DNA from 3 places in the Streptomyces sp. NPDC026522 genome. Region 3 is predicted to be linked to each of the others. Evidence: riboswitches for the same ligand, from Rfam matches in the RefSeq annotation. Region 3 holds a riboswitch; each other region holds the start of a gene.
The links. A riboswitch is a leader RNA that binds a small molecule or an ion and turns the genes downstream of it on or off. The one in region 3 is predicted to bind cobalamin.
Positions count from the first base shown of each region.

Region 1: it holds a riboswitch for cobalamin, as region 3 does, so the genes downstream of both, ACZ4M3_RS08165 (energy-coupling factor ABC transporter permease) here and cobN (cobaltochelatase subunit CobN) in region 3, are expected to answer to the same signal.
Region 2: it holds a riboswitch for cobalamin, as region 3 does, so the genes downstream of both, ACZ4M3_RS07210 (ribonucleoside-diphosphate reductase subunit alpha) here and cobN (cobaltochelatase subunit CobN) in region 3, are expected to answer to the same signal.

Region 1 is NZ_JBVHQF010000002.1:780,714-785,398, forward strand. Features, by position in the region: gene ACZ4M3_RS08150 (ATP-binding cassette domain-containing protein) at 1-704, opposite strand, end outside; gene cbiQ (cobalt ECF transporter T component CbiQ) at 701-1,450, opposite strand; gene ACZ4M3_RS08160 (energy-coupling factor ABC transporter substrate-binding protein) at 1,454-1,807, opposite strand; gene ACZ4M3_RS08165 (energy-coupling factor ABC transporter permease) at 1,804-2,508, opposite strand; cobalamin riboswitch at 2,538-2,762, opposite strand; gene ACZ4M3_RS08170 (flavodoxin family protein) at 2,845-3,576, shown strand; gene ACZ4M3_RS08175 (AMIN-like domain-containing (lipo)protein) at 3,587-4,078, opposite strand; gene ACZ4M3_RS08180 (hypothetical protein) at 4,203-4,685, shown strand, end outside.
Region 2 is NZ_JBVHQF010000002.1:565,035-569,719, forward strand. Features, by position in the region: gene ACZ4M3_RS07205 (ribonucleotide-diphosphate reductase subunit beta) at 1-859, opposite strand, end outside; gene ACZ4M3_RS07210 (ribonucleoside-diphosphate reductase subunit alpha) at 859-3,255, opposite strand; cobalamin riboswitch at 3,409-3,532, opposite strand; gene ACZ4M3_RS07215 (GNAT family N-acetyltransferase) at 3,586-4,086, opposite strand; gene ACZ4M3_RS07220 (CstA-like transporter-associated (seleno)protein) at 4,161-4,358, opposite strand; gene ACZ4M3_RS07225 (carbon starvation CstA family protein) at 4,355-4,685, opposite strand, start outside.
Region 3 is NZ_JBVHQF010000009.1:48,176-52,860, reverse strand. Features, by position in the region: gene cobN (cobaltochelatase subunit CobN) at 1-2,581, opposite strand, end outside; cobalamin riboswitch at 2,615-2,739, opposite strand; gene ACZ4M3_RS23235 (cobalamin biosynthesis protein CobG) at 3,021-4,322, shown strand; gene ACZ4M3_RS23230 (precorrin-8X methylmutase) at 4,319-4,685, shown strand, end outside.

The sequences.
Region 1 (4,685 bases), on a different contig from region 3:
GACGCCAGCAGCTCCGGGTCCGCCAGCAGGGCCGCCGCCGGGCCGACGCGGATGCCCGCCGGGGTGAGGACGGCCGCGTCGTCGGCCCAGCGCACCGCGAGGTCCACGTCGTGCGTGGCCATCACCACCGTCGTACCGTTCGCGCGCAGGCCCGCCAGCACGTCCAGCAGCCGCTCCTGCCCGTCCGGATCCAGTCCGGCCGTCGGCTCGTCCAGGATCAGCACCCGCGGCGCCATCGCCACCGCGCCCGCGATCGCCGCCCGCTTGCGCTGCCCGTACGAGAGCAGGTGCGTCGGCCGGTCCCGCAGGGCGGTGATATCCAGCGCGGTGAGCGCCGAGTCGACCCGGGCGCGTACCTCGGCCGGGCCCAGGCCCATGTTCATCGGGCCGAAGGACACGTCCTGTTCGACCGACGCCGCGAACAGCTGGTCGTCCGGGTCCTGGACGACCAGCTGCACGCAGCCGCGCAGCCGGGTCAGCCCCGCCCGGTCGTAGGTCACCGGCGCGCCGTCCAGCCGCAGTTCGCCCGGACCCGGCCGAAGGCTCCCGCTCAGCAGCCGCATCAGCGTGGTCTTGCCGCTGCCGTTGCGGCCCAGCAGGACCAGCGCCCGGCCCTCCGCGATCGCGAAGTCCGCGCCGGACAGCACCGCCGGCCCGTCCTCGTACGCGTAGCCCGCGCCCACCAGTTCCACCAACGGGTTCACAGGTACAGCCCCTTCAAGGTGAGAGTGACGGCAACCAGCGCGCCCAGCAGGGCCGCCGACGCCGCCAGGAACCGCCACGACAGCGCCGCCCCGGGCACCAGCACCCGCAGCGCCCCGTCGTAGCCGCGCCCGGCCAGCCCCTCCTGGAGCCGCGCCGCGCGGTCGAAGGCCCGTACGAACGAGGTCGCGGCGAGCCCGGCCAGCGAACGCCACAGCGCCGCCCGGCCGGTGTGCCCGAGCCGGGCCGCCTGCGCCCGGTGCACCTGGGCCACCGAGTCGAGCAGCAGGAACCCGATCCGGTACATGACCAGGGCCACGTCCACCACCGGGGCCGGGACGCCCGCCCGCACCAGCCGGGGCAGTACGTCCGACACCGGGGTGGTGAAGGCGAACAGCAGCACCCCGAGCGAAGCCGCCGACGTGCGCAGCAGCAGCTCCGCCGCGTGCCGGGGGCCGTCCGGGGCCAGGGAGACCGGCCCCGCCGGGCCGCCGACCGCGAACAGCAGCGGCAGCGCCCCGGTGAAGCAGAAGCCCAGCGGGATCCGGAAGGCCCGCCACAGCTGCCGTCCGGCCACCCCGGCCGGACCGAGCAGCACGGCCAGCGTCGCCGCCGCGACCAGCGGCCCGCCGGGCCAGGGCGGCAGGCCGACGGCGGTGACGGTGAGCCCGAGCCCCAGCAGCGCCTTCTCCAGCGGGTGGCGGTGGCGCCAGCGGCTGCCGTGCGCCGCCACGTCGATGGGCAGCACCGGCTAGGACTCCGTCGGGGGCGCCGGCGGATCCTGTGGGCCGCGCGCCTGGGCGAGGCCCTGGCGGCGGCCCTTGCGCAGGCCGAAGTAGTAGGCGAGCACGCCCGCACCGAGGGCCGCCTGGAGGGCGAACAGCGCCGACTCGATCTCCGCGGACGGGGGTTCGTACAGCGGCGAGAACCACGGCTTGTAGTCCGGCCGGATCTCGGTGATCGCCGACTCGGCCTGGTTGTCGGCCCCGGCGAACGGCTCTTCCTTGCCCTCGCCCATGCCCAGCGCGACCGGCAGCACGGCGAGCGCGGCCACCAGGAGCAGCAGCAGCGCGTTGATCTTCGTGTTCTTGCTCGCGCCGCTCATCGGGCCGCCGCCTCCTGCTCGGTGCGGGTGGTGCGGGCCGTCAGCCCGGCGACACCCAGCCGGACCAGGTCCGACTTGCTGGACTGCATCAGCAGCCGCATGACGAGTACGGTCAGCAGCCCCTCGCTGACGGCCAGCGGGATCTGCGTGACCGCGAAGATCCCGCCGAACTTGGCGAGCGCGCCGAGGAAGCCGCTCGCCGGGTCGGGAAAGGCCAGGGCCAGCTGCACACTGGTCACGCAGTAGGTGACGAGGTCGGCGAAGAACGCGCCGAAGAAGACGGTCACCATCAGCGGTACGCCGAACCGCTTGAGCAGCCGGTAGACGCCGTAGCCCGCCCACGGCCCGGCGATCGCCATCGAGAAGGCGTTCGCGCCGAGCGTGGTCAGCCCGCCGTGGGCCAGCAGCAGGGCCTGGAACAGCAGGGTGATGGTCCCGAGCACCGTCATCACCGGCGGCCGGAACAGGATCGCGCCGAGCCCCGTTCCGGTGGGGTGGGAACAACTGCCGGTGACCGAAGGTATCTTGAGCGCCGACAGGACGAAGGTGAACGCCCCCGACGCACCGAGCAGCAGCGTGCTCTCCGGGTTGGCCTTCACCTCCCGGGTCAGGGCGCGGACACCGTGGACGACGAAGGGGGCGGCCGCGACGCCCCAGGCGGCCGCGTGCAACGGGGGCAGGAAGCCCTCGGCGATATGCATGAGTGGGGAGACCTCTCCAGCACCTCGTGGATGGACAACGCGCCCCGGCCGGTCTCCTGGCTCACGGGTACTGATGCCCTGGCTCCGCCTTCCCGGGCCGAGCGGTCTCCCGCGCGGGCCCAGTGGCGTCCCGCGGTGGGGGCACCTCCCGGACGGAGTCTGGGGGAGAATGGAGCCGGACTTCCCGATCACAGTGGCGAGGGCCGCACCGGTTTTCCACCGGTTTCCCGAACACCAAGGCCCCATGACCCTAGTCGGCCGCCCGGACGGGTCACAACCCGGCCCTTCCGGGCGCGCCCGCTGGCGGCCGCGTCCGCCGGGACGCAGGGTGGCGGGGTGGCCGACGACTCCCGTTCCGCGCAGACCCCCCACTACGGCGACCTGAGCGCCCTCTACGTGAACTGCACGCTCAAACGGTCCCCCGAGACCAGCAACACCGAGGGCCTGATCTCCCGGAGCCGCGCGGTGATGGAGGCCGCCGGGGCCCGGACCGCGCTCGTCCGCGCCGTCGACCACGACATCGCCACCGGTGTCTGGCCCGACATGACCGAGCACGGCTGGGAGAGCGACGAGTGGCCCGTCCTGTACAGCCGGATCATGGACGCCGACATCCTGGTGCTGTGCGGCCCGATCTGGCTCGGGGACAACAGCTCCGTGATGAAGCAGGTCATCGAGCGGCTCTACGCCTGCTCCTCGCTGCTGAACGAGCGGGGCCAGTACGCCTATTACGGCCGGGTCGGCGGGGCGCTCATCACCGGCAACGAGGACGGCGTCAAGCACTGCGCCATGAACGTCCTCTACAGCCTCCAGCACCTCGGGTACGCGATCCCGCCGCAGGCCGACGCCGGGTGGATCGGCGAGGCCGGGCCGGGTCCCTCGTACCTGGACCCCGGCTCGGGCGGCCCCGAGAACGACTTCACCAACCGGAACACGACCTTCATGAGCTGGAACCTCATGCACCTGGCCGCCCTCCTGAAACGGGCGGGCGGCATTCCGGCGCACGGCAACCAGCGCTCGGAGTGGGACGCCGGGTGCCGCTTCGACTTCCCGAACCCCGAGCACCGGTAGCGCGGGGCGGTCAGCAGGTGGCCGGGTGCGGGAAGTCCAGGACGAACCGCTCCGGGGCGTGCAGCACGCCGGTGTTGTAGGCGGGCGGGGTGTCGAAGGCGGCGCCGAAGGTGACGTACCCCTCGAAGTCGCCGGTCAGGGCCATGCCCTTGAGCTTGCTGAGGGCGATCTGCTGGAGCTTGGGCCCCACGTAGACGTTCTTGCCGGTGTCGTCGTGCCCGGCGGCGGGGTGCAGCCTGATCTCCAGGAAGTACTTCCCCGGCAGCGGGACGGGCTTGCCCGACCCGTCGTAGACCAGCTGGGAGACGGGCGTGACGGTGACCGGCGGGGCGGCTCCCTGGAGGTCGATGACGAGCCGGTCGTAGGTGCAGTGCCCGCCCCAGCGGGCGTTGGTGACCAGCGTGGTGGTGGCGGCGGAGGCCGGCGCGGCGAGCGCGACCCCGGCGGTGAGCAGGGCGCCGGCGAGCAGCGCGGTGATCTGGCGGCGACGTACGCGATGCATGACGTCCCCCCGATTCTGAGAGACGGGGACAGGGCTGACACTCCTGAGGACACCCGGAGCGCCACCGCGGTTGCACGGATCCCCGGTGCCGCGGCGCCGTTCCTGGCAGGGTGACGGCGTGGACATGGACCGTGCGACAGGGGAGCACCGGATGCGCCGTCTCAGCCGTCACACCCGTCACACCCGCCGGCACCGCCTCCGGCCTCGTGCCGTGGTCGCCGCGGCCCTCGTCCTCGCGGCCACCGCGTGCGGGGGCGGCGGCGACCAGGAGGTCTCCCAGGAGGGCAAGGGCGGCTACCCGTGGGTCGCCACCGACGAGATATGCAACGCGCTGCCGTACGGCAAGCTGGCCGACCCGCTCGGGGCCCGCGAGGACGTGGCCGACCGCACGCGCAGGACCACCGGGGGCTACCCGGGGGCGAAGTGCGTCCAGCAGCTCGTCGACACCGGCCCGGCGGCCTACCGGGGCGCCAAGGTAGAGCTCGACTTCGCCTACGTGCCGGGCGTCGACGAGGCGAAGGCGGTCTTCGGCAAGGTGCGGGACGACGCGGGCAAGGACTCGGGGGGCGGCGCCGCGACCGACGTCAAGGGCGTGGGCAAGGAGGCG
Region 2 (4,685 bases), on a different contig from region 3:
GGCGCTGGTCCGCGACGCACTCCAGGTACTCGCGCATCGACTCGGTGTTCATGCCCGGTAGGCCGTCACCGCACAGGTCGCGGCCGAACTGCAGCTCCGCCTCCACGGCCTCCTTGAGCATGTCGGTGACCTGCTGCTGGAGGGCGTCGTCGAAGAGCTCCGGCTCCTCCTTGCGGACCGTGTCCACGACCTCGAAGGCGAAGTTCATGTGCATCGTCTCGTCGCGGAAGACCCAGTTCGTACCCGTCGCCAGACCGTGCAGCAGACCCCGCGAGCGGAACCAGTAGACGTACGCGAACGCGCCGTAGAAGAACAGGCCCTCGATGCAGGCGGCGAAGCAGATCAGGTTCAGCAGGAAGCGGCGGCGGTCGGCCTGCGTCTCCAGCCGCTCGATCTTCTCGACCGAATCCATCCACTTGAAGCAGAACTGCGCCTTCTCGCGGATCGACGGGATCTCCTCGACCGCGTCGAACGCCGCCGCCCGGTCGTCCGGGTCGGGCAGGTAGGTGTCGAGCAGCGTCAGGTAGAACTGGACGTGCACGGCCTCCTCGAACAGCTGGCGCGACAGGTACAGGCGCGCCTCCGGGGAGTTGATGTGCTTGTACAGGGTCAGCACGAGGTTGTTCGAGACGATCGAGTCGCCCGTCGCGAAGAACGCGACCAGCCGGCCGATCATGTGCTGCTCGCCCGGCGTCAGCTTCGCGAGGTCGGCGACGTCCGAGTGGAGGTCGACCTCCTCGACCGTCCACGTGTTCTTGATCGCGTCGCGGTAGCGCTCGTAGAAGTCCGGGTAGCGCATCGGGCGCAGGGTCAGCTCGAAGCCCGGGTCGAGCAGGTTCTTGTCGGTGTTGGAGCTCATTACTGGCAGGCCTCGCAGGACTCGGGGTTTTCCAGGGAGCAGGCCAGCGCGTCGGCGTCGACGGCCTGCGGGAGGGTCGTGGCGGCGGCCGGGGCGGCGGCGCCGGACGCGGCGCGGGCGATCTTCGTCGCCGGGCGGGAGCGCAGGTAGTACGTGGTCTTGAGGCCCTGCTTCCAGGCGTACGCGTACATCGAGGACAGCTTCCCGATGGTCGGCGTCTCCAGGAACAGGTTCAGCGACTGCGACTGGTCCAGGAACGGCGTACGGGCCGCCGCCATGTCGATCAGGCCGCGCTGCGGGATCTCCCACGCCGTGCGGTACAGCTCGCGCACCTCGGCCGGGATCCAGCCGAAGCCCTGCACCGAGCCGCTGGCCTCGCGCAGCGCCTCGCGGGTCTGCGCGTCCCACACGCCGAGCTTCTTCAGCTCGGCCACCAGGTACGCGTTGACCTGGAGGAACTCACCGCTCAGCGTCTCGCGCTTGAAGAGGTTCGAGACCTGCGGCTCGATGCACTCGTACACGCCCGCGATCGAGGCGATCGTCGCCGTCGGGGCGATGGCGAGCAGCAGCGAGTTGCGCATGCCGGTCTTCGCGACCCGGGCGCGCAGCGCGTCCCAGCGTTCCGGCCAGTTCAGCTCGACGTCGTAGTGGTCCGGGTGCAGGACACCGCGGGCCGTACGGGTCTGCTCCCAGGCGGGGAGCGGGCCGCTGCGCTCGGCGAGGTCGCAGGAGGCCTCGTACGCGGCCAGCATGATCCGCTCGGAGAGCTTCGTGGACAGGGCCTTCGCCTCGGGGGAGTCGAAGGGCAGCTTCAGCTGGAAGAAGACGTCCTGGAGGCCCATCGCGCCCAGACCCACCGGACGCCAGCGGGCGTTGGAGCGGCCGGCCTGCTCGGTCGGGTAGAAATTGATGTCCACGACGCGGTCGAGGAAGGTGACGGCGGTGCGGACGGTCTCGTCCAGCCGCTCCCAGTCGATCTCCCCGTCCACCACGAAGGCGCCCAGGTTGACCGAGCCGAGGTTGCAGACCGCGGTCTCGCCGTCGTTGGTGACCTCGATGATCTCGGTGCACAGGTTGGAGGAGTGGACGACCGTGCCGGGTTCGGCGGTCTGGTTCGCCGTCCGGTTGGAGGCGTCCTTGAAGGTCATCCAGCCCTGGCCGGTCTGCGCGAGGGTGCGCATCATCCGGCCGTACAGGTCGCGGGCGGGCATGGTCTTGCGGGCCAGGCCGGCCGCTTCGGCCTTGCGGTAGGCGGCGTCGAAGTCGTCGCCCCACAGGTCGACCAGTTCGGGCACGTCGGCGGGGGAGAACAGCGACCACTCGGCGTCGGCGTTCACCCGGCGCATGAACTCGTCCGGCACCCAGTGGGCCAGGTTCAGGTTGTGCGTACGGCGCTGGTCCTCACCGGTGTTGTCGCGCAGTTCGAGGAACTCCTCGATGTCCGCGTGCCAGGTCTCCAGGTAGACCGCGGCGGCACCCTTGCGGCGGCCGCCCTGGTTGACGGCGGCGACGGAGGCGTCGAGGGTCTTGAGGAACGGGACGATGCCGTTGGAGTGGCCGTTGGTGCCGCGGATCAGCGAACCGCGGGCGCGGATGCGGGAGTACGACAGGCCGATGCCGCCGGCGTGCTTGGACAGCCGGGCGACCTGGTGGTAGCGGTCGTAGATCGAGTCGAGCTCGTCCAGCGGGGAGTCCAGCAGGTAGCAGGAGGACATCTGCGGGTGCCGGGTGCCGGAGTTGAAGAGGGTGGGGGAGGACGGCAGGTAGTCCAGGCGGCTCATCAGCCGGTACAGCGAGGCCACTTCCTCGACGGCGCCCACGCTGTCGTCCGCCGCGAGGCCGCAGGCCACGCGGAGCATGAAGTACTGCGGGGTCTCGATCACCTGACGGGTGATGGGGTGGCGCAGCAGGTAGCGGCTGTGCAGGGTGCGCAGGCCGAAGAAGCCGAAGCGGTCGTCCGCGCCCTCGACGAGCGCGTGTTCGACCAGCGCGTCGAGGCGGCTCGCGTGCGCGGCGACGAACTCGGCCGTGCGGTCGGCGATCAGGCCCTCGCGGTGGCCGACCGCGACGGACGCGGCGAAGGAGGTCGCGCCCTGGCCCGCGGCCTCGTCGCGCACGGCCAGCGTCAGCAGGCGCGCGGCCAGCCGGGAGTACGCCGGGTCCTCGGAGATCAGTCCGGCGGCGGCCTCGGTGGCCAGCGAGCGCAGTTCGGCCTCGTCCGCGGCGGCGCTGCGGCCGCGCAGGGCGGCGGCGGCGACCCGGCCGGGGTCGGTGTCGGGGAGGTCCGCCGTCAGCTCGGTGAGGGTGCGCAGCAGCGCGGCCCCATGGCCCCCGCCGGTGGTTGCGCTGTCGGACGGGTCGGACTCGGCGCGCGGTGCGGCGGGCGCGATGGTCACGGGGGAGCTCTCCCTCACTCGGCTCCGGGGCACCTTCGGTGCGGGGCGCGAGCGGGCGCGCGCGGGCGCGTCCCCGGCTCCGGGCACGCTTGCGCCGCGCTGCGTCCACCGGCCCAACCGCGAGGCCCGGACGTGGCTGTACCCGGTTCGGTCGAGCCGGGCTCGCTGTCGGCAGGTCCTCGGACTTGCGCATGCACCAATGGGCACAGTTCATACCGTTGCGGGACAGTTCCGGATTCGCACCGGATTCCCCTGCGGCGACAGCGAGCACGAGCATACATGTGGGGGCCCCCTCCTGGGCGACCCCCTAGATGTTGTGTCGCGCCCCGACTACAGCGCGAGACCGTACGTGAGCAAAGGGAGGTCGGGGACGGGCTCCCAGTCCCGCTCCGGGGTGCGGACGAAGCCCAGGCGCTCGTAGATCCGGTGCGCGCCGAGCATGTCCGGCGTGGTCGACAGCACGAGTCGCCGTACGCCCTCCAGGGCCCGGGCGTGGTCGATGCAGGCCCGGACCAGTGCCTCGCCGGCGCCCCGGCCGCGGCCCTCGCGGGCGACCGCCAGCATCCGGAACTCGGCCTCGTCCGGGCCGGCGATGTCGCAGAACGGACTGCCCGGAGCGGCGAAGGTCACACCGCCCACCACGCGCCCGTCGCCGAGCGCGGCGACGAACACCTCGGCGGCCGCGGCCCGTCCGGCCACGTCCCGGAGCCTGGCGAGGTACGGATCGTCCTCGCCGTAGGTGAGCAGCCCGTCCCCGAGGTAGGCCGCGGCGGTGATGTCACCGAGCGCTTCGTACTCCGAGGGCAGGGCCCGTCTGATGGTGATGTCCATGGACCGAGTGTGCCCCGGGGGCAGCGCAAGGGCCGCCGCGTTTTCCCGGGGGAGACGCGGCGGCCCGTGGCGGTTCAGCAGCAGCGGAAGCCCTCGCGCGGGTCGGCTTCGCGGGCGTCCGTGCGGGCCCGCTCGAAGGCGCGCCGGGTGAGGACCGGGGCGTCCGGGTCGTGGGAGCGGGCGTGGGCCGTGTAGCGGTCGTACGCGGCCTCGCCGGTGAACTCCCGTACGTAGTGCGCGGCCTTGGCCAGCGCCGCCCGGACGCCGCTCACGCCACCGGCTCCTTGACCTTGCCGCCGCCGGAGTCGAGCCCGGCCGCGGCCAGCTCCGCCCGCTCCTCGGGGGTCGCGATCAGACCCGCCGGGGCGACGATCTTCGACTCGGTCCAGGGGACTTCGGTGAGGGAGACGTCCTGCGGCGCGCGGACCGCCTTGACGCAGGTCCGGGCGGCGTCCACCAGGACGATGACGATCAGCAGGGCGAACAGCACCGACAGGACGCCGTCCACCGTGGCGTTGGTGACCACGGTGTGCATCTGCGCGAGGTCCTTCGCCGGCTTGATGACCTTTCCGGCGTCGATGCCGTCCTGGTACAGGTCG
Region 3 (4,685 bases):
TCGTACCCCAAAGGGACAGGCCCACCGAGGCCGGCCACTCGCCGTTGTCCGTGCGGTAGCGGGTGAGGAGGGAGTCGGCGAGCGCCTGGCCCGTCTCCCAGGCGAGGCGGGAGGGGACGGCCTTGGGGTCCACCGAGTAGAAGTTGCGGCCGGTCGGCAGGACGTTGACCAGGCCGCGGAGGGGCGAGCCCGAGGGGCCCGCCGGGATGAACCGGCCGTCGAGGGCGGCCACGACGTGGGCGATCTCGTCCGTGGTGCCGGCCAGGCGGGGAACCACCTCGCGCGCCGCGAAGTCGAGGACCGCCGCGACGTCCGCGGAGTACGGCGAAGCGACCGAAGCCACCGCCGACGGGTCCCAGTTCGCGTCCTCCATCGCCTGGACCAGGGCGCGGGCCGTCTCCTCCACCGCGTCCGCCGAGGTGCGGGTCGCCGCGGACTCGTCCAGGCCGAGCGCCTCGCGCAGACCGGGCAGGGCCGTCGTACCGCCCCAGATCTGGCGGGCGCGCAGGATCGCCAGCACCAGGTTGACCCGGGCCGCGCCGGTCGGGGCGCCGCCCAGGACGTGCAGACCGTCGCGGATCTGGGCGTCCTTGACCTCGCACAGCCAGCCGTCGACGTGCAGCAGGAAGTCGTCGAAGCCCTCGTCGTCGGGGCGCTCTTCGAGGCCCAGGTCGTGGTGGAGCTTCGCCGCCTGGATCAGGGTCCAGATCTGCGCCCGGATGGCGGGCAGCTTCGCCGGGTCCATGGCGCTGATCTGCGCGTACTCGTCCAGGTGCTGTTCGAGGCGGGCGATGTCGCCGTACGACTCCGCGCGCGCCATCGGCGGCACCAGGTGGTCGACCAGGGTGGCGTGGACGCGGCGCTTGGCCTGCGTGCCCTCGCCCGGGTCGTTGACGAGGAAGGGGTAGATCAGGGGGAGGTCGCCGAGGGCGGCGTCCGGGGCGCAGGCGGCAGAGAGGCCGGCGTTCTTGCCGGGCAGCCACTCCAGGTTGCCGTGCTTGCCCAGGTGGATCATCGCGTCCGCGCCGAACCCGCCGTCCTCCGCGCGGGCCTGGATCCAGCGGTACGCGGCCAGGTAGTGGTGCGAGGGCGGCAGGTCCGGATCGTGGTAGATCGCGATCGGGTTCTCGCCGAAACCGCGCGGCGGCTGGATGAGGATCAGGAGGTTCCCGCGGCGCAGGGCCGCCAGGACGATGTCGCCCTCGGGGTTCGCGGAGCGGTCCACGAACATGTTGCCGGGCGCCTCGCCCCAGTGTTCCTCGACGCTCTCGCGCAGCTCGGCCGGGAGCTCGGCGAACCAGCGCTTGTAGTCGGCGGCGGGGATGCGGACGGGGTTGCGGGCCAGCTGCTCCTCGGTGAGCCAGTCCTGGTCGTGGCCGCCGGCCTCGATCAGGGCGCGGATCAGCTCGTCGCCGTCGCCGGAGACCAGGCCGGGGACGTCGGCGGTCGGACCGAAGTCGTAGCCCGCGGCGATGAGCGTGCGCAGGAGCTCGACCGCGCTGGCCGGGGTGTCCAGGCCGACCGCGTTGCCGATGCGGGAGTGCTTGGTCGGGTACGCGGAGAGGACCAGCGCGACCTTCTTGTCGCGCCGCTCGATGTGTCGCAGCCGGGCGTGGCGTACGGCGATGCCCGCGACGCGGGCGGCCCGCTCGGGGTCGGCGACGTAGGCGGGCAGGCCGTCCTCGTCGAGCTCCTTGAAGGAGAACGGGACGGTGATCAGGCGGCCGTCGAACTCCGGGACGGCGACCTGGGTGGCGGCGTCCAGCGGGGACAGGCCCTCGTCGTTCTCCGCCCACGCGCTGCGGGAGCCGGTCAGGCACAGGGCCTGGAGGATCGGCACGCCGAGCGCGGCCAGCGCGCCCGCGTCCCAGGACTCGTCGTCGCCGCCGGCCGAGGCGGTGGCCGGCTTGGTGCCGCCCGCCGCGAGGACGGTGGTGACGATGGCGTCCGCCGACTCCAGGGCGGTGAGCAGCTCCGGCTCCGGGGCGCGGAGGGAGGAGACGTAGAGGGGGAGCGGTTGGGCGCCGTGGGCCTCGATGGCCTCGCACAGGGCGTGCACGAAGGCGGTGTTGCCGCTCATCTGGTGGGCGCGGTAGTAGAGCACGGCGACGCGGGGGCCGGTGGTACCGGCCGGGGTGCGCTCCAGGGGACCCCAGGTGGGGGCGGCCGCGGGGGGCTCGAAGCCGTGGCCGGTGAGGAGCACGGTGTCGGAGAGGAAGCGGGCCAGCTGGTCCAGGTTGGCCGGGCCGCCGTGGGCGAGGTAGCCGTGGGCCTCGGCGGCGATGCCGATGGGGACGGTCGAGGCCTCCATCAGCTGCGCGTCCGGGGCCTGTTCGCCGGTCAGGACGACGACCGGGCGGTGCTGGCCGGGAGCCAGGAGCAGGTCGAGGCCGTCCTGCCAGGCGCGCAGGCCGCCGAGGAGGCGTACGACGACCAGCTCGACCCCGTCGAGCAGGGCGGGCAGGTCGTCGAGGGGAAGGCGGGAGGGGTTCGCGAACCGGTACGGGACGGGCCCGTCGGCGGTGTTCGCGGCGCGGGCGCTGAGCAGATCGGTGTCGGACGTCGACAGCAGCAGGATCATGCGGCGGCAGGCCTTCCTCGGGGTTTCCGCGCCCCGGGCAGTGAGGACGGCGGGAGTTCCTGACTCACCCGGCCGATTGCTCCGCGGGGTTCACAGTGGCGGGACCGCGCCGGAATCGCACCGGGCTTCCTCCCATGTCGCCGTCCTCGGCGGTGACGGGCCGTGTGGTCCGCCGGGGGTCATCTTAGGTGGCGGGGTGGGGAGTGTGGTGGTCGGGTGCGGGATGCCGGGTGCCGGCGGCGCGGGTGCGGAGTGCCGGCGGCGCGGTGGTCGGGTGCGGGTCCGTTGCGGGGGCTCTGCCCCCGGGCCCCCGCGCCTCAAACGCCGGCGGGGCTGAGTTTGCCCGGCGGGGCCACGCGCCTCAAACACTGGCCCGGCCTGGTGCGGGGTGGCGGTGGACACAGGTCGGGGGTGGGGAAACGTGGGTATGCTCGCGGCCATGCCCCAGTCAGCTTCCGCCGCATCGCGGGACGAACCCGTCATACGGGACCGAGGTGACGCCTGCCCCGGCGCGCTGCGGTTGCACCAGGCGGACGACGGGTACCTCGCCCGGGTGCGGATACCCGGCGGGATGCTCGGGGCGCACGCGGCCGGGCTGCTCGGCGACGCGGCGGACCGGCTCGGCGACGGGCACATCGACCTCACCTCGCGCGGCAACGCCCAACTGCGCGGACTCGGGGCGGCCTGCGGCGGTGAACTCGCCCGCCTCCTGGCCGACGCGGGGCTGCTCCCCGCCCCCTCGCACGAGCGGGTCCGCAACATCGTCGCCTCGCCGCTGACCGGCCTCGACCGCAGCGGGCTGCCCGACGTCGCGCCCCGGGTCGCGGAGCTGGACCGGCTGCTCTGCGCGAGCGCCGAGGCGGCCGCGCTGTCCGGGAGGTTCCTGTTCGCCCTCGACGACGGACGCGGCGACGTGAGCTCCCTCGACGCGGACGTGAACCTGATCGCGCGCGGCCCGCAGCACGCCCTGCTCACCACGGCCGGCGCCGGTGAGGGGCTCCTCGTGGCCGCCACCGACGCGCCACGGGCCGCCCTCGTGGCCGCGCGGTACTTCCTCGACACCGCGCGGCAAGCCGGCACGCGGGCCTGGCGGGTCGCCGAGCTGCCTCCCGAACACCGGCTCGACATGCGGGAGTTGGCGGACCGGCTGGCCCGCGCCGGGGTCCGTGCGACCGTTGTCGCCGATCCCGCCGCGCCCCGGGGCCGGGCGCCCGAGCCCGGCCCGGTCGACGGGCCCGGGCAGCGCGTCGCGCTCTGCGTACTCGCGCCCCTCGGACGCCTCACCACCGCCCAGTGGAACCTCCTGGCCGGGCTCACCGGGCGGCTGCGCCTGACCCCCTGGCGCGGCGTCGTCGTCCCCGGACTGACCGCGTCCACCGCGCCGGACGCCCTTGCCGCCCTCGCCGACGCCGGCCTGATCACCACCCCCGCCGACCCCCGGCGGTCGGTGACCGCCTGTACCGGGCAGCCCGGTTGCGCCCGGTCCCACCGCGACGTACGCGCCGACGCGCGCGCCGTCACCGCCCTGGCGGCCGGCCCGCTGCCCGTGCACTGGTCGGGATGCGACCGGCGCTGCGGACATCCGCGCGGTACCGCCTGGGTGGACGTGCTCGCGATCGCCGACGGGTACGACGTCCGCGCCCCCGGCGGCGCCCCGCGCCTCGGCGTACCCCCCTCCGACCTTGCCGCGGCCCTCAGGGACGCACGCCGCACCACCTCCCACGACGCAGCGAAGAAATGAGCGAGTACACAGTGTTCGAGTACGAGAAGGACGGCGCGGCGATCTACCGCCAGTCCTTTGCCACGATCCGCGCCGAGGCGGACCTCTCCGGGCTGCCCGCCTCGGTCGCCCAGGTCGCGGTGCGCATGATCCACGCCTGCGGGATGACCGACCTGCCCCAGGACCTGGGCTACACGCCCGACGTCGTGCTGCGCGCGCGGGCGGCCCTGAACGCCGGCGCGCCGATCCTGTGCGACGTACAGATGGTGGCGAGCGGGGTCACCCGCAAGCGGCTGCCCGCGGCCAACGAGGTCGTCTGCACCCTGTCCGACCCGGCCGTCCCGGCGCTGGCCGCCAAGATGGGCACCACCCGCAGCGCCGCCG